Regions from separate parts of the Longivirga aurantiaca genome, predicted to be linked through region 4. Evidence: riboswitches for the same ligand, from Rfam matches in the RefSeq annotation. Region 4 holds a riboswitch; each other region holds the start of a gene.

Region 1 (7,046 bases), on a different contig from region 4:
ACGACGGCGGTGTCCGGGAGGCGTACGCCGTACCCGGTGTTCTCCACGACCGCGACCAGGTCGTCGAACGTGACCCCGGCCGGGGCACGCACGGTGGCCGTCTCGGTCGCGTAGTTCACGCTCGCGACCACGCCCGGCACCTTGTTGAGCTTCTTCTCGATGCGGTTGGCGCACGACGCGCAGGTCATGCCCGTGAGGTGCAGGTCCAGGAGCGCGTCGTCCACACCGAGCCCCGCAGCGCCGGAGCGCGCGGTGGGGGTGCTGGCCGAGGGGGTGCTCATGACGTCTCCTGGTGTGGGTCGGGCGTGGGGGCGGATCAGCTGGTGACGAGGGTGTAGCCGGCCTCGTCGATCGCGGCGGCGACGGCCTCGGTGCTGGGGTCGGCCTCGGCGGTCACGGTGACCTGGCCGCTCTCGAGCTCGACGGCGACGGCGGTGACGCCGGGGATCAGCGAGACCTCCTCGGTCACCGCGGTCACGCAGTGCTGGCAGGTCATGCCCTGGACGGTCCAGACGGTGGTGCTCACGTCGTGCTCCTTCGGGTGCGTTGCGGGGTTATGTGCAGCTGCGGGGTGGTGCCGCCGGGTCAGGACCGGACGAGCCGGGCGATGGCCGCGGACGCCTCGGCGATCTTGGCGTCGGCCTCGGCCCCGCCCTTGACCGCGGCGTCGCGGACGCAGTGGTCGAGGTGGTCCTCGAGCAGCAGGAGCGCGACGTTCTCGAGCGCGCGGGTGGCCGCGGACACCTGGGTCAGCACGTCGATGCAGTAGGTGTCCTGGTCGACCATGCGCGCGATGCCGCGCACCTGGCCCTCCACGCGGCGCAGCCGCGTGAGGATCGCGTCCTTGTCGCCCGCGTAGCCGTGCTGGTGCGTCACGTGTCCCGTGTCGTGCGGGTGCTCGTCGGTCATCGCCGTACCTCCTGGTCTGCTTCAACCAGGGTACCCCCCCAGGGTATTTCCACCAGGCCAGTCCGACGTGGTCTCCCTCACGTCCGGACAGGGCGAAGGCCCGATCCCCCTGCGGGGATCGGGCCTTCGGAGAGAGAGGTGCTGGGGTTCCGCGCCTCAGACGAGGCGGACGGCGCCGCTGTAGCGCTGGCCGTACCAGCCGCTGAAGACGTAGTCGACCTTGACGTCCGTGCGCGGGTTGGTCGCGCTGATCATCTTGCCGTTGCCGACGTACAGGCCCACGTGGTGCGCGCCGTACTTGAAGAAGAAGACGAGGTCGCCGGGCTTGAGGTACCTCTTCTGGACGCGGATGCCGGCGTAGAACTGCGCCTTCGAGTAGTGCGGCAGCGTCTTGCCGTACGCGTACTTCGCGATGTAGCGCGTGAGGCCGGAGCAGTCGAACTTCGTCGGACCGGACCAGCCCGCGACATACGCAGCACCGAGCTTGGTCTTCGCGAGCTCGACCGCGCGCCAGCGCTTGATCGCCTTCACGCGCGCGGCGATCTGCGCCGCGGTCAGGGTGGTGGCCGTGGTCGTCGTCGCCGTGGCGGTCGCGGTACGGGTGGCGGTGGTCGTCGCCGTCGGGGTCAGCGTGGTCGTGGTGACCGCGGTGGTGGTCGGTTCGATCGGCGTAGACGTGGCCGCCGAGGCGGATCCGGCGCCGGCGAGGCCGATGGTCAGGGCGGCGGAGACGAGCAGCGTGGCCGGCAGGGCACGGCGACGCGCAGCGGTGAGCACGGGGAGCACAGGTGTCCGATCCTCTCGACGCCGACCGGGTTAGCTGACGGGCTCGGGCTAAGAGGTGCCCTACGCGGGGGCCGTGAGGCCGTCCGTGATTCGCCCCGGAGTGCTTGGGTCCCCGGCTCGCCGGCGGTGAGAGCCGCCGGCGATTGAGCGCGTCACCCGTGCCCGGCGAACCCGGACAGGTGCAGGTGACTGACAGAAAGTAAGCAACGCCCCCCGAGAGGGTCCAAACCCGGTGTCCGGTCACGGGACGGTAACGGAAAGGAGGAAACGGACAACAGCCCAGGTCGCAACGGCTCTCGAGCGGTCGTTACGGCTACGTCGTGTGACGAGGGTCTCAGCGCTCGGTGACCATCGGGCGGTCAGCGGGCAGCGAGGACGGCCTCGACGAGCTGGGCGAGGCCGTCGTCCTCCGGGCCCGGCAGCAGCGCCGCGGCCGCGGCGCGCGCGGCGGGGTGGCCGGTCTCCACCGCGAGGCCGACTCCCGCCTCGACGAGCATGGGGACGTCGTTGGGCATGTCCCCCACCGCGGCCACCGATGACAGCGGCACCCCGAGCCGGGCGGCCTGGTGCGCGAGCGCGGCGCCCTTGCTGACGCCCAGGGCGCTCATCTCGATGAGCACGTCGTCCGATGCCGAGTGCGTCGCGGTGACGAGGTGGCTGACGTGCCCGAGCGTGACGTCGAGCAGGGCGTCGACGTCGTGCCGCGCCGGATGGTCGCCGCCGTCGATGCGCGCGAGCAGCTTGATGACCGGGTGCCGTGCGGCGAGCGTGAGGATGTCGCCGTGCTCGACGCCGGCGACCCGGTAGCGCGCGCGGTACGACGGCTCGTGCGCGAAGTCGTCGGCGTCCGCAGGGCTGTCCCACTCGAGCGCGAACGCGACGCCCTCGATCTCCGAGCGCAGCGCTGCGACCGTCTCGGCGACGACGTCGTACGCGATGGGGTGCGTCTCGAGCACCGCATGGGTGTCGAGGTCTATGACGAGCGCACCGTTCGCGCAGACGCCGATCCCGGCGTGCCCGGTGGCCTCGACCACCGGGGGCAGCCAGCGCGGCGGCCGACCGGTCACGAACACCACCGGCAGACCGGCCGCCCGGGCCGCGGCGAACGCGTCGATCGTCCGGGACGACACCGTGTTGTCGGGCCGCAGCAGCGTGCCGTCGAGGTCGGTGGCGACCATCTGCACCCCGCCGGGAACTGCCGCCACCAGCTCGCGCCACCCTCGGTCCGTCACGGCCCCACCCTGCCGTGCCCCCGAGCCGGCAGGCGAACCGCCCCGGTCAGCCGCGGGTGGCGGGGGTGAACGTCGGGCGCAGGGCGCCATCGGCGCGCAGCCCGAGGATCTCCTCGACCACGTGACCTACCGCGACCAGCGTCGCCTCGGTGTGCGGCCGTCCGATGAGCGTGAGGCCCACCGGCAGGCCGTCGACGAACCCCATGGGCAGGCACAGCACCGGCCAGCCCGCGATGGACGGTGCCGGGCTCGCGAGGCCGCCGCCGGCGAAGTGGTCGCCGTTGGTGAGGTCGCTCTTCCAGGCCGGGCAGTACGCCGGGGCGATGAGCAGGTCGATGTCGTCGTCGGCGTCGAACGCGGCCTGCAGGTTCTTCGTCACCGCCCAGTCGAGGCAGATCTGCCGCGCCTCGTCGTACCTCTGGCCGGCCCGGCCGCCCGATGCGAGCGCCATCTCGAGCAGGCTCTGGTCGAAGAACGCGAGCTCGGTGTCGGCGTTCTCGCGGTTGAACTCCACGATGTCGGCCATGGTCGGCGCACCTGCGCCGAACCTGTCGAGCAGGTAGGCGTTCATGTCGTCGAGCATCTCGCCGACGAGCACCACGAGCTCGTTGTCCTCGTACTCGCCGGTGTGCGTGACCTCCGACGTCACGAGCGTGATGCCGCCGTCGAAGAGCGCCTGCGTGACTCCGAGGAACACGTCGTCGGTCGCGATGTGGCCCGAGAGCCAGGAGTTCGCGACGCCGAGGGTGATGTCGTCGGCGGCCAGGCTGCCGATCGCGGTCGCGTACGCCGCCGAGCCGGTCAGCACGTCGAGCAGCAGAGCGACGTCGCGCACCGAGCGCGCCATCGGGCCGGGCATGTCCTGGCTCGCGCTGATCGGCACGATGCCCGCGGTCGGCACGAGCCCGAGGGTGGGCTTGAGGCCGGTGATCCCGTTGAGCGAGCTCGGGCATGTGATCGAGCCGTCGGTCTCGGTGCCGATCGCGAGCGGGGCGAGGCCGGCTGCGACGGCGGCGCCGCTGCCGGACGACGAGCCGCCTGCGCTGCGGTCGAGCGCCCACGGGTTGCCGGTGAGCCCGCCGAGGGCGGACCAGCCGGAGGTGGATCGGTTCGAGCGGAGGTTGGCCCACTCCGAGAGGTTGGTGACGCCGAGCACGATCAGCCCGGCCGCGCGCATCGAGGCGACGATCGGGGCGTCGCGGGTCGCCGGCCGGCCGTCGAAGAACAGCGACCCGGCCGACGCCGGCATGCCGAGCACCTCGACGTTGTCCTTCACCACGACCGGTACGCCGTGCAGCGCGCTGCGCACCGTGCCTGCCGCGCGCTCGGCGTCGAGCCGGTCGGCCTGCTCGAGCGCATCGGGGCACACCGCGAGGATCGAGCGCAGGTGCACCGCGCCCGGGCCGTCGACGGCCTCGATCCGCCCGAGCAGCGTGCGGACGATCGCGACCGAGGTCGTGCGTCCGGCGGCGAGCTCGTCGGCCAGGGCGCTCGCGTCGGAGAAGCCGAGATCGGCGCTGGCGGCGTGCGGGTCGAGCGAGGCGTGGGGGCTGGTCACGCGCGGAGCCTGCCACGCCGGGCTCGGCGTCGCAGGAGATGCCACGGGCCGGAGCTGTGCGCGGCGGTCGCGATGACGGTGGCCTTCGTCGCAGGCGGGAGTCCGCGGGCACTCCTCGGCGCTGCCCGGCGTACGACGGGAACGCTGTGGACGCCGGAGGCGTGGCCCGGGGAGGATCGGCGGCGGAGGAGATGCCCGTGGACCAGCGACGTGCCACGACCGCGGACGCCGACCCCATCGGCGACGTCATCACCCGAGTCTTCGCAGCCGACCCGCTCTGGGGGCCCGCCCTCGCGCGGCCGGACGGCCGCACCCACCACCTGCGCGCCTACTGGGACCTCTTCGTCGCCGGGGCGCTGCGGTTCGACTGCACGGGGATCGCCGGTGAGGTCGACGCGGTCACCGTGTGGATCCCGCCGGGCGAGGACGAGCTGAGCCCTGACCAGTTCGAGGCCGTGCTGGCGCTGCTGCGCGCCGAGCTGCCTGGCTCGGTGGACGACCTCGTCGAGCTGTTCGACCGGTTCGAGACGGTGCACCCGCACGACGAGCCGCACTACTACCTGTCGCTGTTCGCGACGAAGCCCGAGAGCCGCGGGCGGGGCATCGGCATGGACCTGCTGCGCACGGATGTTGCAGCGTTCGACGCCGAGGGCGTGCCGACGTACCTCGAGTCGTCGAACCCGGGCAATGACGCCCGGTACGCCGCGGTCGGCTACCGGCCCGTGGGCAGGTTCGAGCACCCGAGCACCGGCGCCGTCGTCACGACGATGTGGCGCCCGGTCGGCGGCTGACCGCAGCACGTCGATCGGGTCCGTGTGCGATGAAGGGGGCCTTCATCGCACACCCCGGCCTCCAGCTGTGGATCCGTCCCCTCCCGTGCCGTGAAGGCCCCGGGACATGCCGGATTGCCACATCCAGCCTCCGTCAGCCGTCGAGCTGCTCGGTGGCGCCGGCGAGGGAGTTGGTGCCGGCGAAGAGCGCCGAGAGGTCGAGCGAGGTCACGCGGTGCTTGGACGCGAGGGTCACGTAGCGCCGCGCGAGCGCGTCCTTGGCGATGCCGAACACCGTGCTGAGCAGGCCGACGGACTCCGCGAGGTCCTCGGGCTCCTCGGCCGGGACGACCTGGCGCCACATCGCGGACTCCAGGACGTTGAAGGCGTGCTGGACCTCCGAGACGTCGAAGCCGGCGGCGAACCGCTCCTCGGCGACGGCGTCGGCGTACGCGATGATCGCGGCCACGTCGCGGTGGCCGATCGCTGCCTGCACGAGGTCGTACAGGCTCTCGAGCCGGGCCCGGGTGAACTCGGGGCCGGCGGTCTCGTAGTGGTGGAGCTGGAGCTGTGCCAGCTCTGCGGACGCATCGTCGAGGATGTGGTCGCGCAGAGTGCGCAGCGTGGTGTCGAGCTTCATCAGTCGCCTCCAGGGGCTCACCTCGATCGTCCACCCGGTGTCCACCACCGCGCGTGCTCGGGGGCGCACGGTGTCTGACGGGTCACGCTTGCGCCGTTGTCGGCACGTCGTGGGCGCCGACGGCGTACGGCGAACGCTGTCGCGCGGCGTCGGTGGGCGCGGCTAGCGTCGCGGGCATGGTCAGCGTGCGGCTCGAGCCGATGTCCCGTGACGAGTACGACGCCTACCGGGTCACGGCCGAGCGCGAGTACGCCGACAGCTTCCGCGACTCCGGGTCGCTGCCCGAGGCCGAGGCGGTGGAGCGGGCGGCCGAGGACTACGCGCGGATCCTCCCCGACGGCTTCGACACCGAGGGCCACCTGTTCTGGACGGCGTATAACGCCTCGGGCGACGACGGCGCGGTGGGGATGCTGTGGCTGCACCTGCGTCCGACGTCGGAGGGGCTGACGGCATTCGGCTACGACTTCGCGGTGCGCGAGGACCTGCGCCGCTCGGGCTACGGCCGCGCGATCATGCTGGCCGCCGAGGCCGAGTGCCGTGCCCTCGGCGTCGTGTCGGTCGGGCTCAACGTGTTCGGCCACAACCGCGGGGCGCAGGCGCTCTACGAGCAGATGGGCTTCGAGATCACCGGCATCCAGATGTCCAAGCGCCTCGATTGAGGTCAGGCCTCGACCCAGCCGGCGACGGCGCGCCAGCCCCTGTGCACGCGCACGCTGCGGTGCGCGACCTTCCAGCGGTCGTGGCCGAACCCCTCGCGCACCTCGGGCAGCTGCGGGCGCGGCAGCTCGTCGAGCACTCCGGCCGGCTGCTTGCTCGCGCCGGCCATGAGCAGGGTGAACCCGTCGGGCAGCCACACGAGGATCACGTTGCGGCGCAAGCCCGGCGGGCCGACGGTGCCGGGGACGGCGTGCTCGACGTCATCGCGCCCGAGCCAGGTGCCGACCTCGTGGCGAGACGCCTGCAGCGCGGCGCGGAGCCGGTCGTCGCCCATGCCGTGATCGTGCCCCGTACGCCGTCCTCAGTCGAGCACCACGTCCGGGGCCGCGACCTCGAAGACGTGCTCGAGGCCGTCCTCGTCGTCCCACTCCTCGCCGACCTGCACGAGGCCCGCCGCGAGCACGATGGCGAGCGAGCCCGTGTTGTCGGGCGAG
Region 2 (7,046 bases), on a different contig from region 4:
GAGTTGGCGACGTACGCGGCCGGGCCGATCGCGTTCTTCAGCTCCTCCGGCGCGTCGATGAGCGATGCGTCGAGGCCCATGCCGGCGATCACCGTACTGACCATGACCGATCCACCGAGACCGATCTCGACGACGTCGATCCTGCGGTCCTGGCCCGTGAGCGCGACGCGCGCTGCGCCGTCGAGGTCGAGCGGTATGCCGAGGTTGCGGGCGAGGAGGTTGCCCGTGCCGCCGGGGATGATGCCGAGCGCCGTGCCGCTGCCGAGAAGGCCCGTGGCGATCGCGTTGAGGGTGCCGTCACCGCCCCACGACAGGACGAGGTCGGCGCCCGCCTCGACGGCCTCGCGCGCCTGCGCCGTGCCGGGCTGCTCGGCCGTGGTGGGGACGAGGTGCGGCGTCGGTACGCCGGCGGCGTGGGCCCAGCCGGCCAGCCGTTCGGCTGCCTCGCCGAGATCGCCGGCCTTGCCGGGATGGACGATCGCCACCGTCTCGGCGGAGCCCGTCATCGTGCCTCCTGGTGGGCGGTGTCACTGAGCAGGGACGACGTCCCACGCGAGGTCGCCCGTGTCGCCGGTCACCGGAGGACGGTAGCGCGCGCAGGCGGGCGCCCGCCCCGGGTCGGGGTCGCCGGTCCGCCGGAGGCGCGTCAGGACGCGGTGGCGTAGCGGTGGTCGGAGGCGGCGCGCTCGCACTCGCGCACCGTGTGGAACCCGGACTCGTACCGGCAGTCGTGGCACACGGCGATGGAGGCGCTGCCCAGGTGCACGACCTCGACGCTGTGCGGGCTGCAGCTGCGGTCCGCATGCGCGTGGTCGCGCCGGTGCACCGCTGCGAGCATGGCCCGCACGATGGGTTCCGGACTGTTGGGCGTCATGCCGTGGTTATCGGTCGCGCAGATCCGGACCTGAGGATCTCGGGTGGGCAATCCGCGACTTCTATAGGGTCCCCGCATGAGTCCGGTGTCTCGCCGGCGTCCCGGTGCCGGCCGCCCTGCTCCCGTAGCGTCCGCTCTGCGCGCGAACGAGGCGCGCAAGATGCGCGGCGAGATGCCGCTCGATGCGCTCACCTCGCGCATCCGCAAGCTCGACGTCCACTCCGACGGGTTCGCCGCCGAGGCGGTGGTGTCGTGGGTGTTCGAGGTGCTCGGATCGCGGGGCCCCGACGCCGACGAGGTGCTCGCACGGTTCTGCCGCGCCGCGGTCTCCGACCCCCGAGCGGGGACGACGGCCCTCGGGCTCCAGGCGATGGCGGTGCTGGCCCTGCACGGGCACCGCAGCGTTCGGGGCGAGGCCTCCCATCTCGTTGCGGGGGCGGACGAGGAGCTGCGCGCGTCCCTGCCGTCCTGGGTCGCGCACGTCGGTGCCGTTCGGGTCGTGGAGACGGGTGTGCTCGCGACCGCGGACGGCACCGAGACGGTCCTGCACCTGCTGCTCGACCACGTGGATCCGGCGGCGGGCCCCCGGCACCTGGTGACGCTCGCGGTGCATCACGGCGACAGCCGGGTGCACCTGCTCGACGTCCGTGCCCGTCGCGACGACGAGGTGCTCGCGCCGATGGGCGAGAAGTACGCCGGATCCAGCGATCCCGTGTGGTCGTGGGGCGACGCCGACGCCGTACGGGCTGCCGCCGTCCCCGCCCTGGGGGTGACCGCGGAGCACGCGCCGACGCAGTGGCCGGTGCTCGGGGTCGAGGGCGGCGAGACGCTCACCTGGACCCTCGGCGTCCACCGCCTCGGGCAGGCCGCCGGTCTGGACCTCCTGCAGCCGTAGGGGTCAGCCGCGCAGCGCCGTGCTGAACAGGGCGTCGATGCGCGCCCAGCTGTCCTCTGCCGCGGTGTCGACGTAGCCGACGTGCAGGACGCGGCGCGACACCGGACGCAGCCACGCCGGCGCGTCCTTCTCCGAGTGCGTCATGAAGGAGTGCCCGGCGTCCGGGTACTCCTTCACGTCGTGCTCGACCCCGGCGGCGGACAGCGCCCGCTCGAGCTTGGCCGCCGCGCCGCGCAGGCTGCGGTCCTTCCCGCCGTACGACGCCACCACGGGGCACGCGCCGTCGAAGACCGACTCGAGCCGCTGGGGCAGCTGCCCGTACATCGCGGCGCTGGCCTCGAAGCCCTGGGTGGCCATGAGCATGGCGAAGGCGCCGCCGAGGCAGAAGCCGGCGATGCCGACGCGGCCGGTCGAGTCCTCGCGCTCGGCGATCCACTGCCGGGCGGCGTGGATCTCGTCGTACACGCGCCCCTCGCCCGAGTTCATCGAGCGGGCGATGGCCACGAGGCAGCGGGCGCTGCCGGCGTACGACATCAGGTCGGGTGCGACCGCGTTGTAGCCGCGTGCGGCGAGGTGGTCGGCAGCCTCGCGCATCGCGTCGGTGAGACCGAACGCCTCGTGGATGACGACGACCCCGGGCGCGGGGCCGTCGACCCCCTGCGCGGGGGAGTAGTAGGCGGGGATCGTGCCGAAGCCCGTCACCTCGATGCTCAGATCCGGCATGCCGTCCCGTCCTGTCCGGCCACCGGTCGGTGGCGGCCCCAGGGTAGGGCGGCTCGGGTCCCGCCGCCGGTCGCCTCATGTCACGTCCCGGAGGCCCTGGGCGGGCCATGCACGGACCGCGCCCGCAACCTCCACCCGACATCGAGGCTCAACCCGAGGTCGAGGGTTGTGGCGCGGCGCCGCGGGACCGGGTTCGCGCGGCCGCGTCGGCAGGGTCCGAGGGCCTCGCCGACCGCCTCCGACGGCGAGAGTCACATCACACGATCCGCCGCGTGGCGGGGCGGAACACGGGCACGGCCCACGCACGGGACGTGGCCTGGCGCACGTCCCGCGCTGTGGGCAGCCGGTCGACAGGCACGCGGGCGTCCGGATAGCGTCGTGACGTCCTGCGGGGAAGCAGGGCACCACGACCGGACCGCCGAGTCCCGTCCACGGCCGTGGTCATCCGCACTTGGACGGGAGCGGGGGACCCACTTCGCCGGCCTGCACGTCGGGCCGGCTCGGGGTGAAGCCACGAGAGTGGCCGGCCTTCCTCGGGCCGAACCCGACAGCTCACCTCGCAGGCGGCGGAGGAACACGACATGACCACCGTCATGCCGACCCATGCCCGCACGGGCATGGAGCGCACCAGGGCACGAGTCACGTTCGGCGTGCTCTCGGCCGCCCTCGGGCTGTCGCTCCTGACCCCTGCCCCGGCTGGTGCCGCCCCGCTCGCACCCACCCACCTCGTCGGTGGCGGCGCGTCCGCCTTCGTCGACGACACGGCGTTCCCCGACACGCTGCCGGCCACCGGCACCACGTCCGCGGCACCGGCGCGCGTCGTCTCGACCGAGGTCCTGCGCGGCGGGCACAACGGCGCGAAGGTGCGCTGGGTCCAGCGCATCCTCGGCCTGCCGCAGACGGGCTTCTTCGGCCCCGCCACGCGCGACGCCGTCATCCGCTTCCAGGAGGCGCTCGGCGCGACGAAGGGCACCGGCATCGTCGGCCCGATCACGCGACGCCAGCTCCAGGAGTTCGGCGAGCAGCAGGCGGCCAAGGCCGTGCGCAAGGCCGCCGCGGCCAAGAGGGCCGCCGCCGCTGCCGAGGCCGCCCGCAAGGCCGCTGCGCGCAAGGCCGCGGAGCAGGCGGCCACCCGGGGCACCACCCGGTCGGCGCCGGCTCCCTCGGCGTCCAACGGCGACCCGACCATGACCGCGGCCGCCCGCGGCTCGCGTGCCGCGCGCCAGGCCGTGCCGTTCGCGGTGTGGCGCAGCTCCGCCCACGCCCGCATGATCGTGGCGCGCGAGTCCGGTGGCAGCTGCACCGCGGTGTCGCCCACCGGCGCCTACCGCGGCGCGTGGCAGATGGGCGCCCCGTTCTGGCGCTCGTTCGGCGGCCTCACGTTCGCGCCCACGCCCGACCAGGCCACCTGCGGCGAGCAGGACTACGTCGCCTACCGCGGCTGGATCGCCGCGTGGTGGTCGCCCTGGGGCGGCTGAGCCTCCGCTCGACCCTCCGGCGCCGCCGGTCCTCCGGGACCGGCGGCGCCGTCGTCGTTCAGACGCGGGTGCGGACCAGGTCGCGGACGACGTGGCCCTTCTCGACGCCCTGCCGCTCGAACTTCGTGAGCGGCCGCTCGAGCCGCGGTGCCCAGCCGTCGTAGGGATCGAGGAGCAGCGGCTCGGCGTCGAGCACCTCGCGCATCGCCTCGGCGTACGGCTCCCAGTCGGTCGCGCAGTGCAGGACTCCGCCCGGCGCAAGGCGCGTGGCCATGAGGTGCACCAGGTCGGGCCGGACGATGCGGCGCTTGTGGTGCCGGGCCTTGGGCCACGGGTCGGGGAAGAAGACGCGGATCGCGGCGAGCGAGCCCTCGGCCACCCTGTCCGTGAGCAGGTCGACCGCATCGCCGAGCTCGACCCGCACGGTGGTGAGGCCCCGGCGCTCGATCTCGGCGAGCAGGCGTGCGACGCCCGGGGTGTGGACGTCGACGGCGACGATCCCGGTGCCGGGGTCCTCGAGCGCCATCTCGACCGTCGCGTGCCCGAGCCCGAACCCGATCTCCAGCGCCACGGGCAGGCCGCCGAACAGAGTGCCGGTGTCGAGCGGCCCCGGGGGGAGGCCGTGGCGGGGGAGCAGCGTGGTGACGGCGTCGCGCTGCGCGTCGGTCATCCGCCCCCGCCGCGGATGGAACGTGAGGATGTGCCGGTGCTCCTCGGCCACGTCCTCCTCCACGCCCAGAGCCTAGGTCCGCCGCTGCGCGGCGCGTGCAGGCATCGTGACGACGTACCGCGCCCCCGGCAGGAGCCGTCTCAGGCCGGCGCGCGGGGGTTCCTCCCGAATCAGCGGAGGGGGTCACTCGCAGAGGGAGGCCCTTCGGGCCTGGAGATCACGTGCCCCCGGCAGGAGCCGTCTCGGGCCGGCGCGCGGGGGTTCCTCCCGAATCAGCGGAGGGGGTCACTCGCAGAGGGAGGCCCTTCGGGCCTGGAGATCACGTGCCCCCGGCAGGATTCGAACCTGCGCGCATGCCTCCGGAGGGCACCGCTCTATCCCCTGAGCTACGGGGGCCAGGGCAGGCACCGACACTACCAGCGGCCGACGGTGCGCTCGACACGGCCGCTGCGGGCGACCGGGCGCGGGCCGGATACGTCGTGAAGCCGCGCGGACCTGCGCCGATAGGCTCCCGCGCATGACGCCCGACCAGATCGCCGCCGAGGTCCGCGCAGCAGTGCTCGCTGCCGTGGCCGACGGCGAGCTCGCCCTCGACCCCGCGCTCGTCCCGGCCGAGGTCACCGTCGAGCGTCCGCGCAACGCCGACCACGGCGACTACGCCACCAACATCGCGCTGCAGCTGGCCAAGCCGGCCGGCACCAACCCGCGCGCGGTGGCCGAGCTCGTGGCCGCCCGCCTGCGGGCCCTCGACGGCGTCGCGAGCGTCGACATCGCCGGCCCCGGGTTCCTCAACATCACCCTCGACGCCGCCTCGCTCGGCGAGACGGCGCGCACGGTGGTCGTCGCCGGCGACCAGTACGGCCGGATCGACCGGTACGCCGGCATGCGCTTCAACGTCGAATTCATCTCGGCCAACCCCACGGGCCCGCTGCACCTCGGCCACACCCGCTGGGCCGCTGTGGGCGATGCGATCGCGCGGGTCCTCGAGGCGGCCGGCGCCGACGCCGAGCGCGAGTTCTACGTCAACGACCGCGGCGTCCAGATGGACAAGTTCGGCATGTCGCTGGAGGCTCGGGCGCTCGGCACCGACGTGCCCGAGGGCGGCTACCAGGGCGCGTACGTCGACGACCTCGCGCAACAGATCGTGGCGGCCGACCCGGGCATCGTGGGCCTGCCCGCCGACGAGCGGATGGTCGCCTTCCGCGAGGCGGGGTACGCCCTGCAGCTGCAGCAGCAGAAGGACACGCTCGACGGCTTCAACACGCACTTCGACGTCTGGTACTCCGAGCGCACGCTGCACTCCAGCGGCGCCGTCGACCGCGGCTTCGACAAGCTGCGCGAGCAGGGCCACATGTACGAGGCCGACGGCGCGGTGTGGCTGCGCACCACCGACTTCGACGACGACAAGGACCGCGTGCTCGTCAAGGCCGACGGCGAGCTCACGTACTTCGCCAGCGACACGGCGTACTACCTCGACAAGCGCGCCCGCGGTTTCGACGTCTGCATCTACCTGCTCGGCGCCGACCACCACGGCTACGTCAACCGGCTGCGCGCCGTCGCGGCCTGCGCGGGCGACGACCCCGACCTCAACATCGAGGTGCTCATCGGGCAGCTCGTGAAGATGTACAAGGGCGGCGAGGAGGTTCGGCTCTCCAAGCGCGCCGGCAACATCATCACGCTCGAGGACCTCGTCGAGGAGGTCGGTGTCGACGCCGCCCGCTACTCGCTCATCCGCTACCCCGTCGACAGCCCGCTGACGCTCGACCTCGACCTGCTCGTGCAGCGCAGCAACGACAACCCGGTGTTCTACGTGCAGTACGCGCACGCCCGGATCAGCTCCGTCCTGCGCGGCGCGGCCGACCTCGGCATCGACTGGCGTGCCGCCGAGCCCGACCTCTCGCTGCTCGACCACGAGCGCGAGACGGCGCTGCTCGGCGCCATCGGCGAGCTGCCGCGCATCGTCGGGTCGGCGGCCGAGCTGCGCGAGCCGCACCGCGTCGCGCGCTACCTCGAGGAGCTGGCGACGTCGTACCACAAGTTCTACGACGTCTGCCGCGTGCTGCCGATGAGCGACGCCGAGGTCGAGCCGATCAACGTCGCGCGCCTGTGGCTGTGCGGCGCAGCGCGGCAGACCCTCGCGAACGGCCTCGACATGCTCGGAGTCAGCGCTCCCGACCGCATGTAGGGATCCGAGTTACTGCCACAGTGGGGTGATAGAACGCGCCAACACCCCGCTGTGGGCAGTAGCTCGAGGCACGTGGGGTGTCCAGGGGCTGGAACTCCCGGGGGCGGGGGTGAGGCGCGTCGGTAGCCTTGCCCCATGCGCGCACACCCCGCCGGGCCACGCTTCGGCGAGATCCTCGCCCCTGCCGGTGCCCCTGCGGCTCCGGCCGACGTCGAGGCGAT
Region 3 (7,046 bases), on a different contig from region 4:
TCGTCACCCGTGGCCGTCAGCCGGTAGACCCGACGCAGCCCGGCCTCCCCCCACCCCTCGGCGATCAGGTCGCAGGCGAGCTGCCCGCCGGCGTACGCCATCCCGGCCCGCTCGTCGGCGAAGGCCGCGTTGGACGGGAGCGCCGCCGGAGCTCCGCTGCGCCGGACGACGTCGAGCAGCTCGACGAGCGCCTGCCGGTCGGGCACGTCCGAGCCCGTATAGCCCACGTGGTTGGCGTAGCCCTCCTCGAGCCACAGCGGCACCGACGCGCTGAACGTCGCCCGGGTGGCCACGTGGGTGATCTCGTGGCGGAGAAGGACGAGCAGGAACCGGTCCGGCAGCCGGTCCCACACCGCTGCGCGGGTCCAGACCCGGTCGGCCGGCGCCGTGGCCGACGGGACCGACCCCACCGAGGTCGTGACCGCGCCGAACCGGCGGACGTGCGCGACCGACCAGTCGAGCCCCTCGGCCATCTGCTCGTCGGTGCCGGTGAGCACCAGCACGGCCCGCTTCTGCCAGTCCTTGCCGTAGACCTTGCTGACTCCGAGCACCGCGGAGTCGACGAGGCGCGCAGCCGCCCGCGCCCTGCTCGACGCCTCGCCCACGGCGATCACGATGCTGCGCTTGCCGCGCACGACGGTCAGCGGGCCGAGCTCCCACGGCGGCGCGGAGTCCGACACCGAGCGCTCGGACGCCACGAGCCACCGGCCGCCTGACCAGCGCAGCGCGAGCCGCTGGTCGACCTCGCTGCCGGACGACTCGCCCTCGACCCGCCAGGTGAGCCGCGCGCGGACGTCGAGCAGGCCCGACCTCTCGCTGGATGCCGTGACCTCGTACGCCCAGCTCGCCAGCGGCAGGCGCACGATCCGCACGGTCGTGGGGATCGCCGCGCCGGAAACCTGGGTGGCGCGGGCGGCCGCGAGGTCGGCGGTGACGAACGCCGTCGCGCGCGCCTCCAGCACCGCACGGACGGCGGCGGCGCGCGCCTTGGGATCGGTGCGCGCATCGGCCGTGGGGCTGGCCGTGGGCGAGGGCGCCACGACCGACGCGGAGAGCCCGCCACCCGGCTCGACGGTCGAGCAGGCGGCGAGCAGGAGCCCCGCGGCCACTGCGCAGACGACGACGCCGCGCCCTCGACGGAGGGCGCGGCGGTCGGGTGCTGCGGTGGGGCGGAGCGAGGCGGATCCGGTCAGACGACGCGGCCGGCGCCGCTGTAGCGCTCGCCGTACCACGGGCTCCAGACGCCGATGAGCTCGACGCCGTCACGCGGGTTGGAGGCGCTGACCATCATGCCGCCGCCGACATACATGCCGACGTGGTGGGCGCCGCCGCCGAAGTAGAAGACGAGGTCGCCGGGACGCAGCTCGCCGCGGCTGACGCGGGCGGTCGCGCTCCACTGCGCCTTGGAGTAGTGCGGCAGGTAGGCACCGGCCTGGGCCCAGGCGGCCAGGGTCAGGCCCGAGCAGTCGAACGCGTTGGGCCCGGACGCCGCCGCGACGTAGCGCTTGCCGACCTGCGCGAGGGCGTAGGCCACGGCGATGCGCGCACGGCCCGAGGCGTAGTTGGGGGCGTCGCTGCCGCCGTCGTTGCTGCTGCTCGACGTGCCGCTGGTGGACGTCGACTCCTGGCGGGGGGTGTCGCGGCTGGCGCGGATCTGGGCGGTCGCCCGGGCCGCGGCGCGGGCGGACGCCTGACGGCGGGCCTCCTGCAGGCGGGCGAGGCGGGCGCGCTCCTCGGCCTTGAGCCCGGCGAGGATGCGCTGGGCCTTGTCGAGGCGCTCGGTGACCGTGGCCTTGGCGGCCTTGGCCTCGGCGGCCGCGGCGTCGGCCTTCTCCTGCTTCTGGACCAGCTGGGCCTCGAGCTGGGCGAGGGCGAGCCGGGCGGCCTGGGTGCGGCGCAGCGAGGTGCCCTGCGAGCGGGCGACCTGGTCGAGCGCGGCGCTCTGCTCGAGGAACTGCTCGGGGTCGTCGGCGAGGAGGGCCTGCAGGCTCGGCTCCATGCCGCCGGACGCGTAGGCGGCGCGCGCGATCGCGTCGACGCCGGCGGCGGTCTTCTCGTAGGTCTTCTTCGCCACCGCGATGCGGGTCGTCAGTTTCGCGATCTGGGCGTCGATCTGGTTCTGGCGGGTGCGGGCCTCGTTCCAGGCCTCGGCGGCGTTGGCGGCGTCGGCCTCGAGGGCGTCGATCTCGGCCTGGACCTGCTCGATGGTCTTGGTCGGCTGGGCGGACGCCGGGGCCGACGCCAGGGCGACACCGCTCACGAGGAGCGCGAAGGCCGCCACGGGGGCGGCGATGCGGGCGGCACGGGTGCCGCGCACGCGTACGAGCGCAGTGGTGCTGGTCGCCACGAAGGCGGCCTCCCTCTCCCACGACCGTCTACCGGGTGAGCTGACGGGCTCGGGCTGGAAGATCGCCCTACGACGGCTCGCGCCCGGTCGCTGCCGGTCGTCTGCCGCCGATTCGCCCCGGGGGAAGTGGGTCCCCGGCTCCGATCCACGGACCCTGGTGGGGCCGCTTCTCGAACTCGACGGGGTGCTCGCTGCCGTCGGATGACGGCGGCTCACGAACACCTGCGGGCGACACTAACACCCCGGGACGCCACCTCCCAGTCGCCCGGCCGACACCCGGACGTGACCCGACCGAGATCGATCCGTGATCGGCTTCACACCGCGCGGTGCACCCCCCGGTCGTCGGCCTCCGGCGCCGGGTCGGGACCCCGCGGAACCAGCCGGAGCGGGGGCACCAGGCCGGAGTCGGCGAGCACGGCGAGGGCGGCCATCTCCTCCCCCGGCAGGCCGTCGCCCGCGAGCCAGTCGGGCGGGCCGAGCAGGAACGTGACGACGCAGTCGCCGCACGCGGGGCCGCGCACAGCACAGGAGTCGCAGTCGACGATCACGGTCTTCACCTCAGGACGGGTACGGGCCGGAGAGGGGAACTCCGACCACCTGCGGACGACGGTAGGAACCAGGTCCGACAGTCGCCCTCGGCCACCGTTAGCCGAGCAGGCCCGGATCCAGGCCGATCGCGCGCAGCACCTCGTCCGTGTGCTCGCCGAGGGCGGGCGCGGCCAGGGCCCGGCCGTCGGCCGGCAGCCAGGCCACCGGTCGCGCGGCGGTCGTGGTGCGGCCGTCGGCGAGGACGACGTCCTCGAACGCGCCGCGGGCCTGCAGGTCCGGGTCCGCGAGCGCCTCGGCAGACGTGCGTACCGGCGTCACGCAGGTCTGGTCGTGCTCCAGCAGCGCCAGCCACTCCTCGCGCGGGCGCGTCGCGAACAGCAGGGTGAGCCGGCCGCGCAGGGCGTCCTGGCCGGTGATGTCGTACTGCGCGTCGGCCAGCGTCGGGTCGCCCGCGAGCTCAGCCACCCGCGCGAAGAACTTGGGCTCGAGCGCGCCGAGGGCGAGCTCGGTGCCGTCGGCGCAGCGGTAGACGCCGTAGCAGGCGAGCGCGCCGGTGAGGACGTCCGGCACCGGCGGCGCCTCGCCGGTGGCCATGACCGTGCCCTGGCCGATGGCGGTGAGCGACATCGCGGAGTCGAGCATCGTGACGTCGGCGCGGAACGCCGGGGCCTCGGTCGACGGCGAGTCCTGCGCCTCGGCGACGCGCAGGCCGGCGACGACGGCGAGCGCGGCCTGCAGCCCCGAGGCCATGTCCGCGATGGGGAACGGCGGCATCGCGGTGGCGCCGTCGATGCCGCGGGAGAGGCCGAGGATCCCGGCGTACCCCTCGACGTTGAGGTCGTGGCCGGGGAGCGCCGCGCGCCCGCCGTCGCCGTACGCCGTCATCGACACGTGGACGAGCGCGGGGTTGGCCGCAGCGAGCTCGGCCGGGCCGAGTCCGAGGCGGTCGAGCACCCCGGGGCGGAACGAGTCGATGACGACGTGCGAGACGGACACGAGGCGCAGCAGCGCGTCGCGGGCCACGTCGGTCTTGAGGTCGAGGGCCACCGAGCGCTTCCCGCGGCAGAGCGCGAGGAAGAGCCCCGACTCCCCCGTCTCGCTGTACGGCGGTGAGACGCGCAGGCCGTCGCCGCCGCGCGGATCCTCGATCTTGACGACGTCGGCGCCCATGCCGAGCAGCAGCGAGGTGGCGTAGGCGCCGGGGAGCAGCCTGGTGAGGTCGACGACGCGGACGCCGTCGAGGGGACGCTCCGAGGTGGTCACGGGCGCGGCGGCGTCAGGAGCCGGTCGGGTCGTCGCTCGGGCCTCCGGCCTCGGGCCGGGGCACCAGCTCGACGGCGTCGACCGCGCCGCACCAGCGGCAGGACACCGACTCGACGACCTCGCCGAGCACCTCGGTCTCCTCGACCTTCGGCACGCCGCCGAGGTCGAGGTGCCAGAACTCGCGCACCCGGCTCGAGCGGACGACGTCGAAGCGGGTCAGGTTCCCGCACTGGCTGCAGCGCCAGCGGGTGTCGTCGTCGGGCAGGGCGATGGCCACGGCGGATCCTTCGGTTCGGTGCTGCTGGGCAGGCCACGACCCTACGGCGGCGCGCCTCCGGGTCGCCGTCGTACCCCCCGCCTAGCGTCATCGGCATGAGGTCGTCGGCACGGGCGCAGCGCGCGGGAGCACCGCCCGCCGTGCTGCGCGTCGACCCGCGGCCGGTCCCGGCGCACGCCGAGGCCCAGACCACGTTCGACGACCTCGGCACCCCGCTGGCCGACGTCACCTTCGTCGTGGTCGACCTCGAGACCACGGGCGGCTCGCCCGCCGACGCCGGGATCACCGAGATCGGTGCCGTGAAGGTGCGCGGCGGCGAGGTGGTCGGGGAGTTCCAGACCCTGGTGCAGCCGGGCATCCCGGTGCCCGCCTTCATCGCGGTCCTCACCGGCATCACCGACTCGATGCTCCTCGACGCGCCGCGCCTCGCGGTGGCCTTGCCGGCGTTCCTCGACTTCGCGGCCGGCTGCGTTCTGGTCGCGCACAACGCGCCGTACGACGTCGGCTTCCTCAAGGGGGCGTGCGCGAAGCTCGGCCGGCCGTGGCCCGACCACGTGGTGCTCGACACCGCCAAGCTCGCCCGCGCCGTGCTGATGAAGGACGAGGTGCCCAACTGCAAGCTCTCGACCCTCGCGCCGTTCTTCCGGTCGACCACCAGCCCCAACCACCGCGCGCTGTCGGATGCGCGCGCCACGGTCGACGTGCTGCACGGCCTCATCGGCCGGGTCGGGTCGCTCGGCGTGCACTCGCTCGAGGAGCTGGCCACCTACACCTCCCGCGTCACCCCGGCGCAGCGCAGGAAGCGGCACCTGGCCGAGGGCCTGCCCGACTCCCCCGGCGTGTACGTGTTCCGCGACGACCGCGGTCGCGCCCTGTACGTCGGGAAGTCCGGCCGGGTGCGGTCGCGCGTCCGCACGTACTTCACGGCGTCCGAGACCCGCTCGCGCATGGCCGAGATGGTCGGCGTCGCCGCGCGGGTCGACGCCGTCGTCACCGCCACCCCGCTCGAGGCCGAGGTGCGCGAGCTGCGGCTCATCGCCGAGCTGTCGCCGCGCTACAACCGGCGCAGCCGCAACCCCGAGCGGTCGGTGTGGGTCAAGCTCACCGTGGAGCCGTTCCCGCGGCTGTCGGTCGTGCGCACGGTGAAGGACGACGTCGACGCGGGCGCGGCCTACCTCGGCCCGTTCGGGTCGCGACGTGGCGCGCTCGAGGCTGTCGAGGCGCTGCAGGCGGCGATCCCGTTGCGCACCTGCACGTCGCGCATGCCGGCCCTCGGCACCGGATCCGCCTGCGTGCTGGCCGAGATGGGACGGTGCCCGGCGCCGTGCGTGGGCGCGGTCGACGTCGCGGGCTACGCCATCCACGTCGAGGCCGCGCGTCATGCGCTGCTCGACGACGTGCGCCACGTCGAGGCCGTGCTGGTCGGTCGGCTCCGCGCTCTCGCCGACGACCTGCGCTACGAGGAGGCCGCGCTCTGGCGCGACCGGCTCGAGACGTTCGCGCGCGGAGCCGCTCGGGCGCAGGAGATCGCGTCGCTGGCCGCGCTGCCCGAGCTCGTCGCCGCACGGCCCACGGCGGACCGCGGGTGGGAGGTGCACGTGGTGCGCCACGGCCGCCTCGCCGGCGCGGTCACCGTGCGCCCCGGCGTCGACCCGCGACCCGCGGTCGCAGCACTCGTCAGCACCGCCGAGCAGGTCGACCCGCCCGTGGGCCCGGTGCCGGCCGCACTGGTCGAGGAGACCCTGCGGATCCTGCGCTGGCTCGAGCAGGACGGCGTCCGCCTCGTCCCCGGCCCCGAGCCCCTCGCCTGGTCGTTGCCCGCGCACGGGGCGGGCGGGCTGCTCTCGCGCCTCGCCGCCTCCCGCGCGGCCGACGTCGTCGCCCGGCCCACCGTCGAGCGGCACCTGCGCCCCGCCGGCTGACCCGGCGCCGTGACGCCGCCACTTGGATGCCGGATGCCGGGCCCCGTCCCGGAATCCGGCATCCAACCCACCGCGCGGCCTAGGGTGGCGCCATGGTCACCGCCATCGTGTTCATCCGTACCGACGTCGACGCCGTGAACGCCGTCGCCGAGACCATCGCCGCGATCGACGGCGTCGCCGAGGTCTACTCGGTCACCGGCGACCTCGACCTCGTCGCGATGGTGCGCGTCCGCGACCTCGACGACGTGAGCCGCGTCGTCACCGACGGCATCGGCGGTGTGCCCGGGATCCTCGCCACCGAGACCCACATCGCGTTCCGCACCTACAGCAAGCACGACCTCGAGTCCGCCTTCGCCATCGGCCTCGACTGACCCTCGCTGGTGTGGATGAAGGCGACCTTCATCCAATAGAGCCGAACAATCCCGGCATTCACGGACGCTGCTGTCCGCAGGACCTCCATCTGGTGCCGGTGGCCGTGCAGCGTTTCGACGTCCTCGTCCCGTGTACGGGGTGAGGACGGCACCGCGCCGGGGAGGATGGCCGCATGGCACGGCAGGGGGACGCCGACTTCCTGGGCTGGGTGTCGACCAGCCGGGACGGACTGCGCACGACCGCCTTCCTCCTGTGCGGCGACTGGCACCTCGCCGATGACCTCGTCCAGGACGCCCTCACCCGGGTCTTCGGCGTC
Region 4 (7,046 bases):
CGCCCGCGCATACGTCGCCGGCGAGCTCGAGGTGCACGGCGACCTGTTCACGGCGCTCGACCGGCTGGCCCGGCTCGGTGTGACGGAGCCGACCGGCTCCGAGAAGCTGCGGCTGTACCGCGCGCTCGCTCCCTTCGCGCTCCGCCGCGAGCCGCCGCCGCCGGAGGAGGTGCGGCTCGGGGGGTCGCGGCACTCCAAGCGGCGCGACGCCGACGCCATCAGCCACCACTACGACGTGAGCAACACGTTCTACCGATGGGTGCTCGGCCCGTCGATGGCCTACACGTGCGCCGTCTACCCGAAGGCCGACGCGACGCTCGAGGAGGCGCAGGAGGAGAAGTTCGACCTCGTCTGCCGCAAGCTCGGGCTGCAGCGCGGCGACCGGCTGCTCGACGTGGGCTGCGGATGGGGCGGCCTCGTGCGGCATGCCACGAAGCACTACGGCGTCAAGGCGATCGGCGTCACGCTGTCCGAGCAGCAGGCGCAGTGGGCGCGCGAGGCGATCCAGGCCGACGGCCTCGGGCACCTCGCCGAGGTGCGGCACCAGGACTACCGCGACGTGCCGGAGACCGGCTTCGACGCGATCTCCTCGATCGGGCTCACCGAGCACATCGGCCTTGCCCACTACCCGGCGTACTTCGGCTTCCTGAGGTCACGGCTCAACCCGACCGGCCGGCTGCTCAACCACTGCATCACGCGCACCGACACGGGCTCGCGGACGCACTACAAGAACGGCTTCATCAACCGGTACGTGTTCCCGGACGGCGAGGTCGTGCCCATCGGGCGCATCGTGTCGGCCATGGAGGACCAGGGGTTCGAGGTGCGGCACGAGGAGAACCTGCGCGAGCACTACGCATTGACCCTCGCCGACTGGCTCCGGAACCTCGAGGAGCATTGGGACGAGGCGGTCGCCGAGGTAGGGATGGGCAAGGCCCGGGTGTGGAAGCTGTACCTCGCGGCGTCGCAGATGGGCTTCCACCGCAACATGATCCAGCTGCACCAGGTGCTCGCCGTGGCACCCGACCAGCACGGCTTCGCCGACGTACCCCTGCGCCTCGCCCTCGACCGCGGCTGAAAGCTCCGAATCAGCCGAGGATGCCGGGTCCGGCGTTGTCGAGACCGCCGTCGGCGGTGATCGTCGTGCCGGTGATGTAGTCGCCGGCGGGCGAGGCGAGGAAGCCGACCAGCGCGGCCACCTCGTCGGCGCTCTGCATGCGCGGCAGCGGCACGATGCTCGAGAGCACCGAGGTGTCGATGCCGTACTTCGCGATCGCGTCGGTGTGCACGAAGCCCGGGGCGATCGCCACGACACGGACGCCGCGCGGACCCCACTCGACCGAGAGGGTGCGGGTGAGCGACTCCACCGCCGCGCGCGCGGCCGAGGAGTGCGCCATCCCCGGCGTGCCCCGGTGCGGGGACATCGTGATGCTGATGACCTTGCCGTAGCCGTTCGGCAGCATCGAGCGCTCGGCCACACGGGCCGTCATGTACCACGTGGCATCGAGGTTGAGCCGCGTCACCGCGCGGAACCCCTTGTGCGACAACGACTCTGCCGGAGACACGAACTGGCCCCCCGCGTTGTTCAGCAGGATGTCGATGCGTCCGAGGTCGGCGAGGACGGCGTCGAGCACGACGTCGACCTGCTCGGGCTCGCGGACGTCGCAGACCGCGGTGCTCATCGGCTCGGGGTGCCCGGCCGCCGTCGAGAGCGCCACCGTCTCGTCGAGCTTGTCGGCCGTGCGCCCCACCACGCAGACGCGCGCGCCCATCCGGGCGAGGAGCAGGGCGCTCGCTCGTCCGATGCCGCTGCCACCGCCGGTGACGAGGGCCGTCCGGCCGGAGAGGGAGCCGTCGGCGAGGACGGCGAGGGACTCGGGGCTCTGGGGAACGGTCACGTCGAGAAGGCTAGAGGTCCGGGCGCGAACGTGCGGCCGAGCACGCCTGACGCCACGAGGAGCCCCGCGCGGATCCCGCCGTCCAGTGCCACCGCGCCGACCAGCGCCTGCACCTCGTCGGCCATCGCCCGTCGGTCGGTCCGGTCGTCGTGGCGGCGCTCGAGCCGCAGGTCGTGGGCCAGGCGGGACACGGTCGCGTTCGACGTCGCACCCCTGCGCTCCTCGCTCAGCACCGCCTCGCTGGCCTCGGGCTCCTCGACGTACTGGGCGGTCGACATCGCGGCCTCGATGACCGAGTCGCCCACGACCGCGAGGCGACGGCGGGTGGGCCCGGGCTCCGCAGCGGCGCCGAACCACACCGGCTCGACCGGCTCGTGCCCGAGCTGCCGCGACGCCGCCTCGTACCGCTCGGCCCGCGCCGCCACCGGCAGGTCGACGCGGCGAGGGAGCCCGTCGAGCGCTGGTCGCACGACGAGGTCGTACGCCGCTGTGGCCGCATCCTCGATACCGCGGTCGGCCCAGATCGCGCCGATCGCAGCCTCGATGCGGTCGGCGAGCCGGTGCCGCGACGCCTGGAACGTGCGGACGCGAGGCAGCCCCCGGCGCGCAGCGACGCGCCCGAGGGCATGGTCGGAGACCATCGCCTGCTGCTCGCCGTTGATCAGCGCCAGCGAGGGCTCGTCCCACGGCTCGAGCCGCACGAGCTCGCTCACCACCACCGCGTCGAGGATCGAGTCGCCGACGTACTCGAGGCGCTGGAACAGGTGGCCGCGCGGGTCGATGAGCGACCGCACGAGGTCCTCCCGGCCGAGCCGGAACCCGAGGGCGTGGTCGAGCTGGGCCACGTCGTCAGCAGCAAGCCCGTGCAGCGCGTCCCGCCAGGTCGTCACAGGCGACCATGCTGGCGCATGAACGCGTCAATGCGCCGCACCCCCTGCCCGGACAGGACGAAGGCGGCCCGCACGGGGGATGGCAGGCCGCCTTCGTCGATCAGGGGGAGGGTCAGGCGCGGACGCGCGCGACCTTCCAGGACGAGGTCCAGATGCGCTCCAGCATCACACGCTTCCCGGGGTACGGCGAGTGCCAGATGTAGCCGTTCCCCGCGTAGATCGCCACGTGGTAGATCCGGCCGCTCGTGCTGTAGAAGAACACGAGGTCGCCCTTGACTGCCGTGCTCCGCGGGATCGGCGTCGCTGCGGCGTACTGGTCGCGCGAGACGCGCGGCAGCGAGATACCGAGGCGCGAGTACACGTAGCGCGTGTAGCCGGAGCAGTCGAAGCCGACGGCGGGGCTCGTGCCGCCAGCGACGTACGGGACGCCGGCGAAGCGGGCGGCGGTCTGGGCCACGGCCTTGCCGCGCACGACCGGGTCGGCCTTGGCCGCCGCGCTCAGGGTGACGTACCCGGTCCGCGAGACCGGCAGGGAGAACGACGCGGGGGCAGTGGTGCTCACCGCGGTGGTCGAGGTCGAGAGGCTGCTGGTCGTCAAGGTCGAGGTGACCACCGAGGTGCCGGTGATCGTCGAGGTCGACGTACCGGTGTCGTCGGCCACGGCCGCCGAGGCGGACGCGGTGAACGCGGGCAGCAACGTGATCGCCAGGGCAGCCGAGACGGCCGCGCCCAGGCGTGCGCGAGCAGACGCCATGAGTCCTCCACGACGCCTGCGAGGTGAGCTGTCGGGTTCGGGTCGTGGATTGACCCGGCCGGTCCGGGGACCGGCTTCACCCCGAGGGCTCGCCGTGCGGCGAGGCCCGGAAATCCTGGGTCCCCCGCTCCTGCCAGCGAGGTCATGACCGTGGGTGGCTGGCAGGACTCGGCGTCCACCCTCGGCGCCCGTCGGGTGACGGGCCGTGACGAACCTAGGCCACAGCCACCCCCGATGTCACGGGTTCATCACGGAAAGGCCACCGATCGGGTGTCAACGACTGGTCCCGATGCAGCACGAAACGGGACATACCGGGATGCGTGGGACGGCTCAGAGCTCGTAGGCCAGGCGGTCCTTGCCGGCCTCCTTGGCCCGGCTCAGGGCCGAGTCCGCGCGCCCGAGCAGCGAGTCGACGTCGTCCACGATCCGCAGGCCGGTGAGGCCGAACGACGCCGTCCGGTAGAGCGGCTCGTCGCCCGGGGTGAGCGCCGTCGTGGCGACCACCACGCGCAGCCGCTCCACGAGCACGAGCGCGCCCTCGAGGTCGGTGTCGGGCAGCAGGAGGCAGAACTCGTCCCCGCCGAAGCGGGCGACGACGTCCTCAGCACGCATGGCGCCGCGCAGGACAGCGCCGATCGAGGCCAGGACGATCTCGCCGGTGAGGTGGCCGTGCAGCGTGTTGACGCTCTTCATGCCGTCGAGGTCGACCATCACCGCGACGAGCGGCCGGGCCTGGCGGCGGGCGCGGGCGATCTCGGCCGCGGCGCACCGCCGGAACGACTCGTACGTGAGCAGGCCGGTCTTGTAGTCGGTGCCCGCGAGCAGCAGCTGCTCCTGCGCCCGGAGCATCTGGACGACCAGCCAGGCGAGCGGGACCAGCAGCACCGCGGTGACGGGCGAGACGGCGAGCAGCGCGACGACCAGCAGGCCGAGCGCCACTCCGGGCGAGTCGCGTCGGACGAGCTCCGCACCGAGGCCCGGGATCTCGTCGCCGAGTCCGTCGCCCTCGTCGAGGTGGCGCCGGTGCACCACGGCCTCGGTCGCGAGGTACGCCGCCCCCGCCGCGAGGAGCCCGGCGACGCGGACGGTGTCGACGAGGAGGCCGGCCTCGTCCAGCATGAACGTCGCGAGCTCGTACGCCAGCATCGCGACCGACATGGCGGTGACGCGGATGGCGGTGTTCAGGGTGAGCCGACGCCGGTCCGGCCGCCAGGCCGAGGCCAGCGCGACCACCGGGAACCACAGCGGAGGAAGCAGCAGCACGGCCCCGATCAGCGCGGCGCCGGTGGCGTCGAAGACGACCGTGCGCTCCCCGCGCGAGCGGCCGAGACGCGCCCGCACGCGGTTGCCCGCGACCGCCAGCAGGACGAGCACCGGCACCAGCCACCGGTGGTCGTTCTGCGTCCACGCCTCGCGCGACGGGTCGTTCAGCACCACGACGGCCACCCAGGCGAGGGCCGTGATCGCCGCGAGCTCCAGCGCCGCCCGGCGTGATCGGGCCCGACCGGCACTCCACTGCGGGGCGGGCGCCACCGCATCCGTCAGGTCGACCGTGGCTGCTCGTGCCCTCTCGTGCTCGTGGAACATCCCCGCTCCCTTCCCACGGCCCGGACCTGCCCGGGCACGGGCGAAGCAGACCAGGGCGGACGCCGGCCCCGCGTCCGGCTGGCGTCCGAAAACCGGTAGGCGGAACGGCCCATCCGGAGCAGCGCCCGGTGACGCATCGTGACCGGATCGGGCCCGAACCGGACCGGTCATCCCCCGAACGGCCCAGCCCGGGGTGTGGCAGCGGGCGTCGGCGGCCGGGGGCTGCGCCGTACGGGTGGCGGCCCCGACGCTCCGACGCCCGCCCGACGGAGGTCGGGCGGGCGTCGCTGGGAGGCGCGGCGGGGCTGCTAGCCCTTGGTGACGAAGACGTGCGACGCCGTCGCCGAGTCGAGCTCGGCGTACTCGCCGGCACTGCCCACGAGGACCCCGCCCGGGGACGACACGACCTTCACGGTCGCGGCCGGCACGACACCCGCGCGGTGCAGCGAGGCCATGAGGGCGGCGTCGTTCTGGATCGGCTCGCCGATGCGCGCGACCGTGACGCGGGTCGAGCTCTCGCCCACCACCTTGTCGAGGGTCATGAGGCCGGAGAGGTCGGAGGCGGCGGCGTCGCGGTCGAGCTCCTCGAGCCCCGGGATCGGGTTGCCGTACGGCGACACGGTCGGGTTCTTGAGCAGCTCGAGGATGCGGCGCTCGACGCGCTCGCTCATCACGTGCTCCCAACGGCAGGCCTCGGCGTGCACGTCCTCCCAGTCGAGGCCGATGACCTCGACGAGCAGGCACTCCGCGAGGCGGTGCTTGCGCATGACGCGGGTCGCCATCGCGCGGCCGGCGTCGCTCAGCTCGAGGTGGCGGTCACCCTCGACGGAGAGCAGGCCGTCGCGCTCCATGCGCGCCACGGTCTGCGAGACCGTCGGGCCGGACTGGCCGAGCCGCTCGGCGATGCGCGCCCGCAGCGGGACGATGCCCTCTTCCTCGAGCTCGAAGATGGTGCGGAGATACATCTCCGTGGTGTCGATGAGGTCGCTCACGGCCGGCTGAGTCCTTCGCTGGTGGTGCCCGGGCAGATCAACTCGTCGCCCATCTTGTCCTACTGCCCGTCGGGTCGCAGCGTTCCCTCACCTAACCCCGAGTCGTCCTGGTCACGTCCCGACCTGCGCCCGGCTCGCGGCGCACCTAGCCTCGGCAGCATGCCGAGCGTCCTGTGGTTCCGACGAGACCTGCGCCGGCACGACAACCCGGCGCTGCTCGCGGCCCTCGAGGCGGCGCGCACCGACGGCGACGACGAGGTCGTGGCGCTGTTCGTGCTCGACCGCACCCTGTGGGACCCGGCCGGCGCCGTGCGCCGCGCCTGCCTCGTGCGGTCGTTGAACGCGCTGGACGAGTCGCTGGACGGCCGGCTGGTGGTGCGCCACGGCGACCCGCTCGACGTCGTGCCCGAGGTCGCCGCCGCGGCAGGGGCCCGCACCGTGCACGTCGCCGCCGACTTCGCGCCGTACGGCGTCCGGCGGGACGCCTCGGTCGCGTCGGCCCTCGCCGGCGCCGGTCGCGAGCTGGTCGCCACCGGGTCGCCGTACGCCGTGGCACCGGGGCGGGTGCGCAAGGGCGACGGCACGCCCTACCGCGTCTACACCCCGTTCTTCCGTGCCTGGCTCGCGCACGGGTGGCGCGCGCCCGCGCCCGACCCCGAGCGCTGGCCGGCCTGGCGACGGGACGGCACGGGCCCGCTCGCGACCGACGGGATCCCCGACGAGCCCGACCTCGGCATCACCGTTCTGCCGCCGTCCGGGGAGGAGGCCGCGCACGACCGCTGGGAGGCCTTCCGGGCGGACGGGCTCGCGTCGTACGCCGACCTCCGCGACCGGGCCGACCTCGCGGGGACATCGGGCCTGTCGACGCACCTCAAGTGGGGCGAGATCCACCCGCGCACCCTGCTCGCGGACCTCGACGACTCGCGGG

What was found. Region 4 has a riboswitch for cyclic di-AMP ahead of ACFQGU_RS01980 (C40 family peptidase). Riboswitches for the same ligand answer to the same signal wherever they lie in the genome.
Region 1: it holds a riboswitch for cyclic di-AMP, as region 4 does, so the genes downstream of both, ACFQGU_RS15805 (C40 family peptidase) here and ACFQGU_RS01980 (C40 family peptidase) in region 4, are expected to answer to the same signal.
Region 2: it holds a riboswitch for cyclic di-AMP, as region 4 does, so the genes downstream of both, ACFQGU_RS07260 (transglycosylase family protein) here and ACFQGU_RS01980 (C40 family peptidase) in region 4, are expected to answer to the same signal.
Region 3: it holds a riboswitch for cyclic di-AMP, as region 4 does, so the genes downstream of both, ACFQGU_RS13025 (C40 family peptidase) here and ACFQGU_RS01980 (C40 family peptidase) in region 4, are expected to answer to the same signal.

Annotation. Positions count from the first base shown of each region.
Region 1 is NZ_JBHSTI010000018.1:381-7,426, forward strand. It holds partial or broken gene ACFQGU_RS15790 (cation transporter) at 1-281, opposite strand, end outside; gene ACFQGU_RS15795 (heavy-metal-associated domain-containing protein) at 317-526, opposite strand; gene ACFQGU_RS15800 (metal-sensitive transcriptional regulator) at 586-909, opposite strand; gene ACFQGU_RS15805 (C40 family peptidase) at 1,066-1,695, opposite strand; cyclic di-AMP (ydaO/yuaA leader) riboswitch at 1,703-1,855, opposite strand; gene ACFQGU_RS15810 (HAD-IIB family hydrolase) at 2,055-2,927, opposite strand; gene ACFQGU_RS15815 (amidase family protein) at 2,974-4,485, opposite strand; gene ACFQGU_RS15820 (GNAT family N-acetyltransferase) at 4,683-5,276, shown strand; gene ACFQGU_RS15825 (hypothetical protein) at 5,410-5,895, opposite strand; gene ACFQGU_RS15830 (GNAT family N-acetyltransferase) at 6,072-6,554, shown strand; gene ACFQGU_RS15835 (hypothetical protein) at 6,557-6,886, opposite strand; gene ACFQGU_RS15840 (GNAT family N-acetyltransferase) at 6,914-7,046, opposite strand, start outside.
Region 2 is NZ_JBHSTI010000008.1:696,705-703,750, forward strand. It holds gene ACFQGU_RS07240 (diacylglycerol/lipid kinase family protein) at 1-506, opposite strand, end outside; gene ACFQGU_RS07245 (hypothetical protein) at 647-838, opposite strand; gene ACFQGU_RS07250 (hypothetical protein) at 951-1,769, shown strand; gene ACFQGU_RS07255 (dienelactone hydrolase family protein) at 1,773-2,492, opposite strand; cyclic di-AMP (ydaO/yuaA leader) riboswitch at 2,899-3,073, shown strand; gene ACFQGU_RS07260 (transglycosylase family protein) at 3,074-3,970, shown strand; gene trmB (tRNA (guanosine(46)-N7)-methyltransferase TrmB) at 4,029-4,703, opposite strand; tRNA gene ACFQGU_RS07270 (tRNA-Arg) at 4,965-5,036, opposite strand; gene argS (arginine--tRNA ligase) at 5,158-6,825, shown strand; gene lysA (diaminopimelate decarboxylase) at 6,961-7,046, shown strand, end outside.
Region 3 is NZ_JBHSTI010000008.1:1,904,607-1,911,652, forward strand. It holds gene ACFQGU_RS13020 (hypothetical protein) at 1-1,109, opposite strand, end outside; gene ACFQGU_RS13025 (C40 family peptidase) at 1,190-2,347, opposite strand; cyclic di-AMP (ydaO/yuaA leader) riboswitch at 2,358-2,523, opposite strand; gene ACFQGU_RS13030 (hypothetical protein) at 2,662-2,904, opposite strand; gene ACFQGU_RS13035 (CaiB/BaiF CoA transferase family protein) at 2,993-4,159, opposite strand; gene ACFQGU_RS13040 (hypothetical protein) at 4,173-4,436, opposite strand; gene ACFQGU_RS13045 (DEDD exonuclease domain-containing protein) at 4,532-6,358, shown strand; gene ACFQGU_RS13050 (Lrp/AsnC family transcriptional regulator) at 6,451-6,729, shown strand; gene ACFQGU_RS13055 (sigma factor) at 6,903-7,046, shown strand, end outside.
Region 4 is NZ_JBHSTI010000002.1:363,686-370,731, reverse strand. It holds gene ACFQGU_RS01995 (class I SAM-dependent methyltransferase) at 1-1,075, shown strand, start outside; gene ACFQGU_RS01990 (SDR family oxidoreductase) at 1,086-1,895, opposite strand; gene ACFQGU_RS01985 (ribonuclease III domain-containing protein) at 1,892-2,785, opposite strand; gene ACFQGU_RS01980 (C40 family peptidase) at 2,898-3,539, opposite strand; cyclic di-AMP (ydaO/yuaA leader) riboswitch at 3,538-3,723, opposite strand; gene ACFQGU_RS01975 (sensor domain-containing diguanylate cyclase) at 3,870-5,126, opposite strand; gene ACFQGU_RS01970 (metal-dependent transcriptional regulator) at 5,435-6,118, opposite strand; gene ACFQGU_RS01965 (cryptochrome/photolyase family protein) at 6,278-7,046, shown strand, end outside.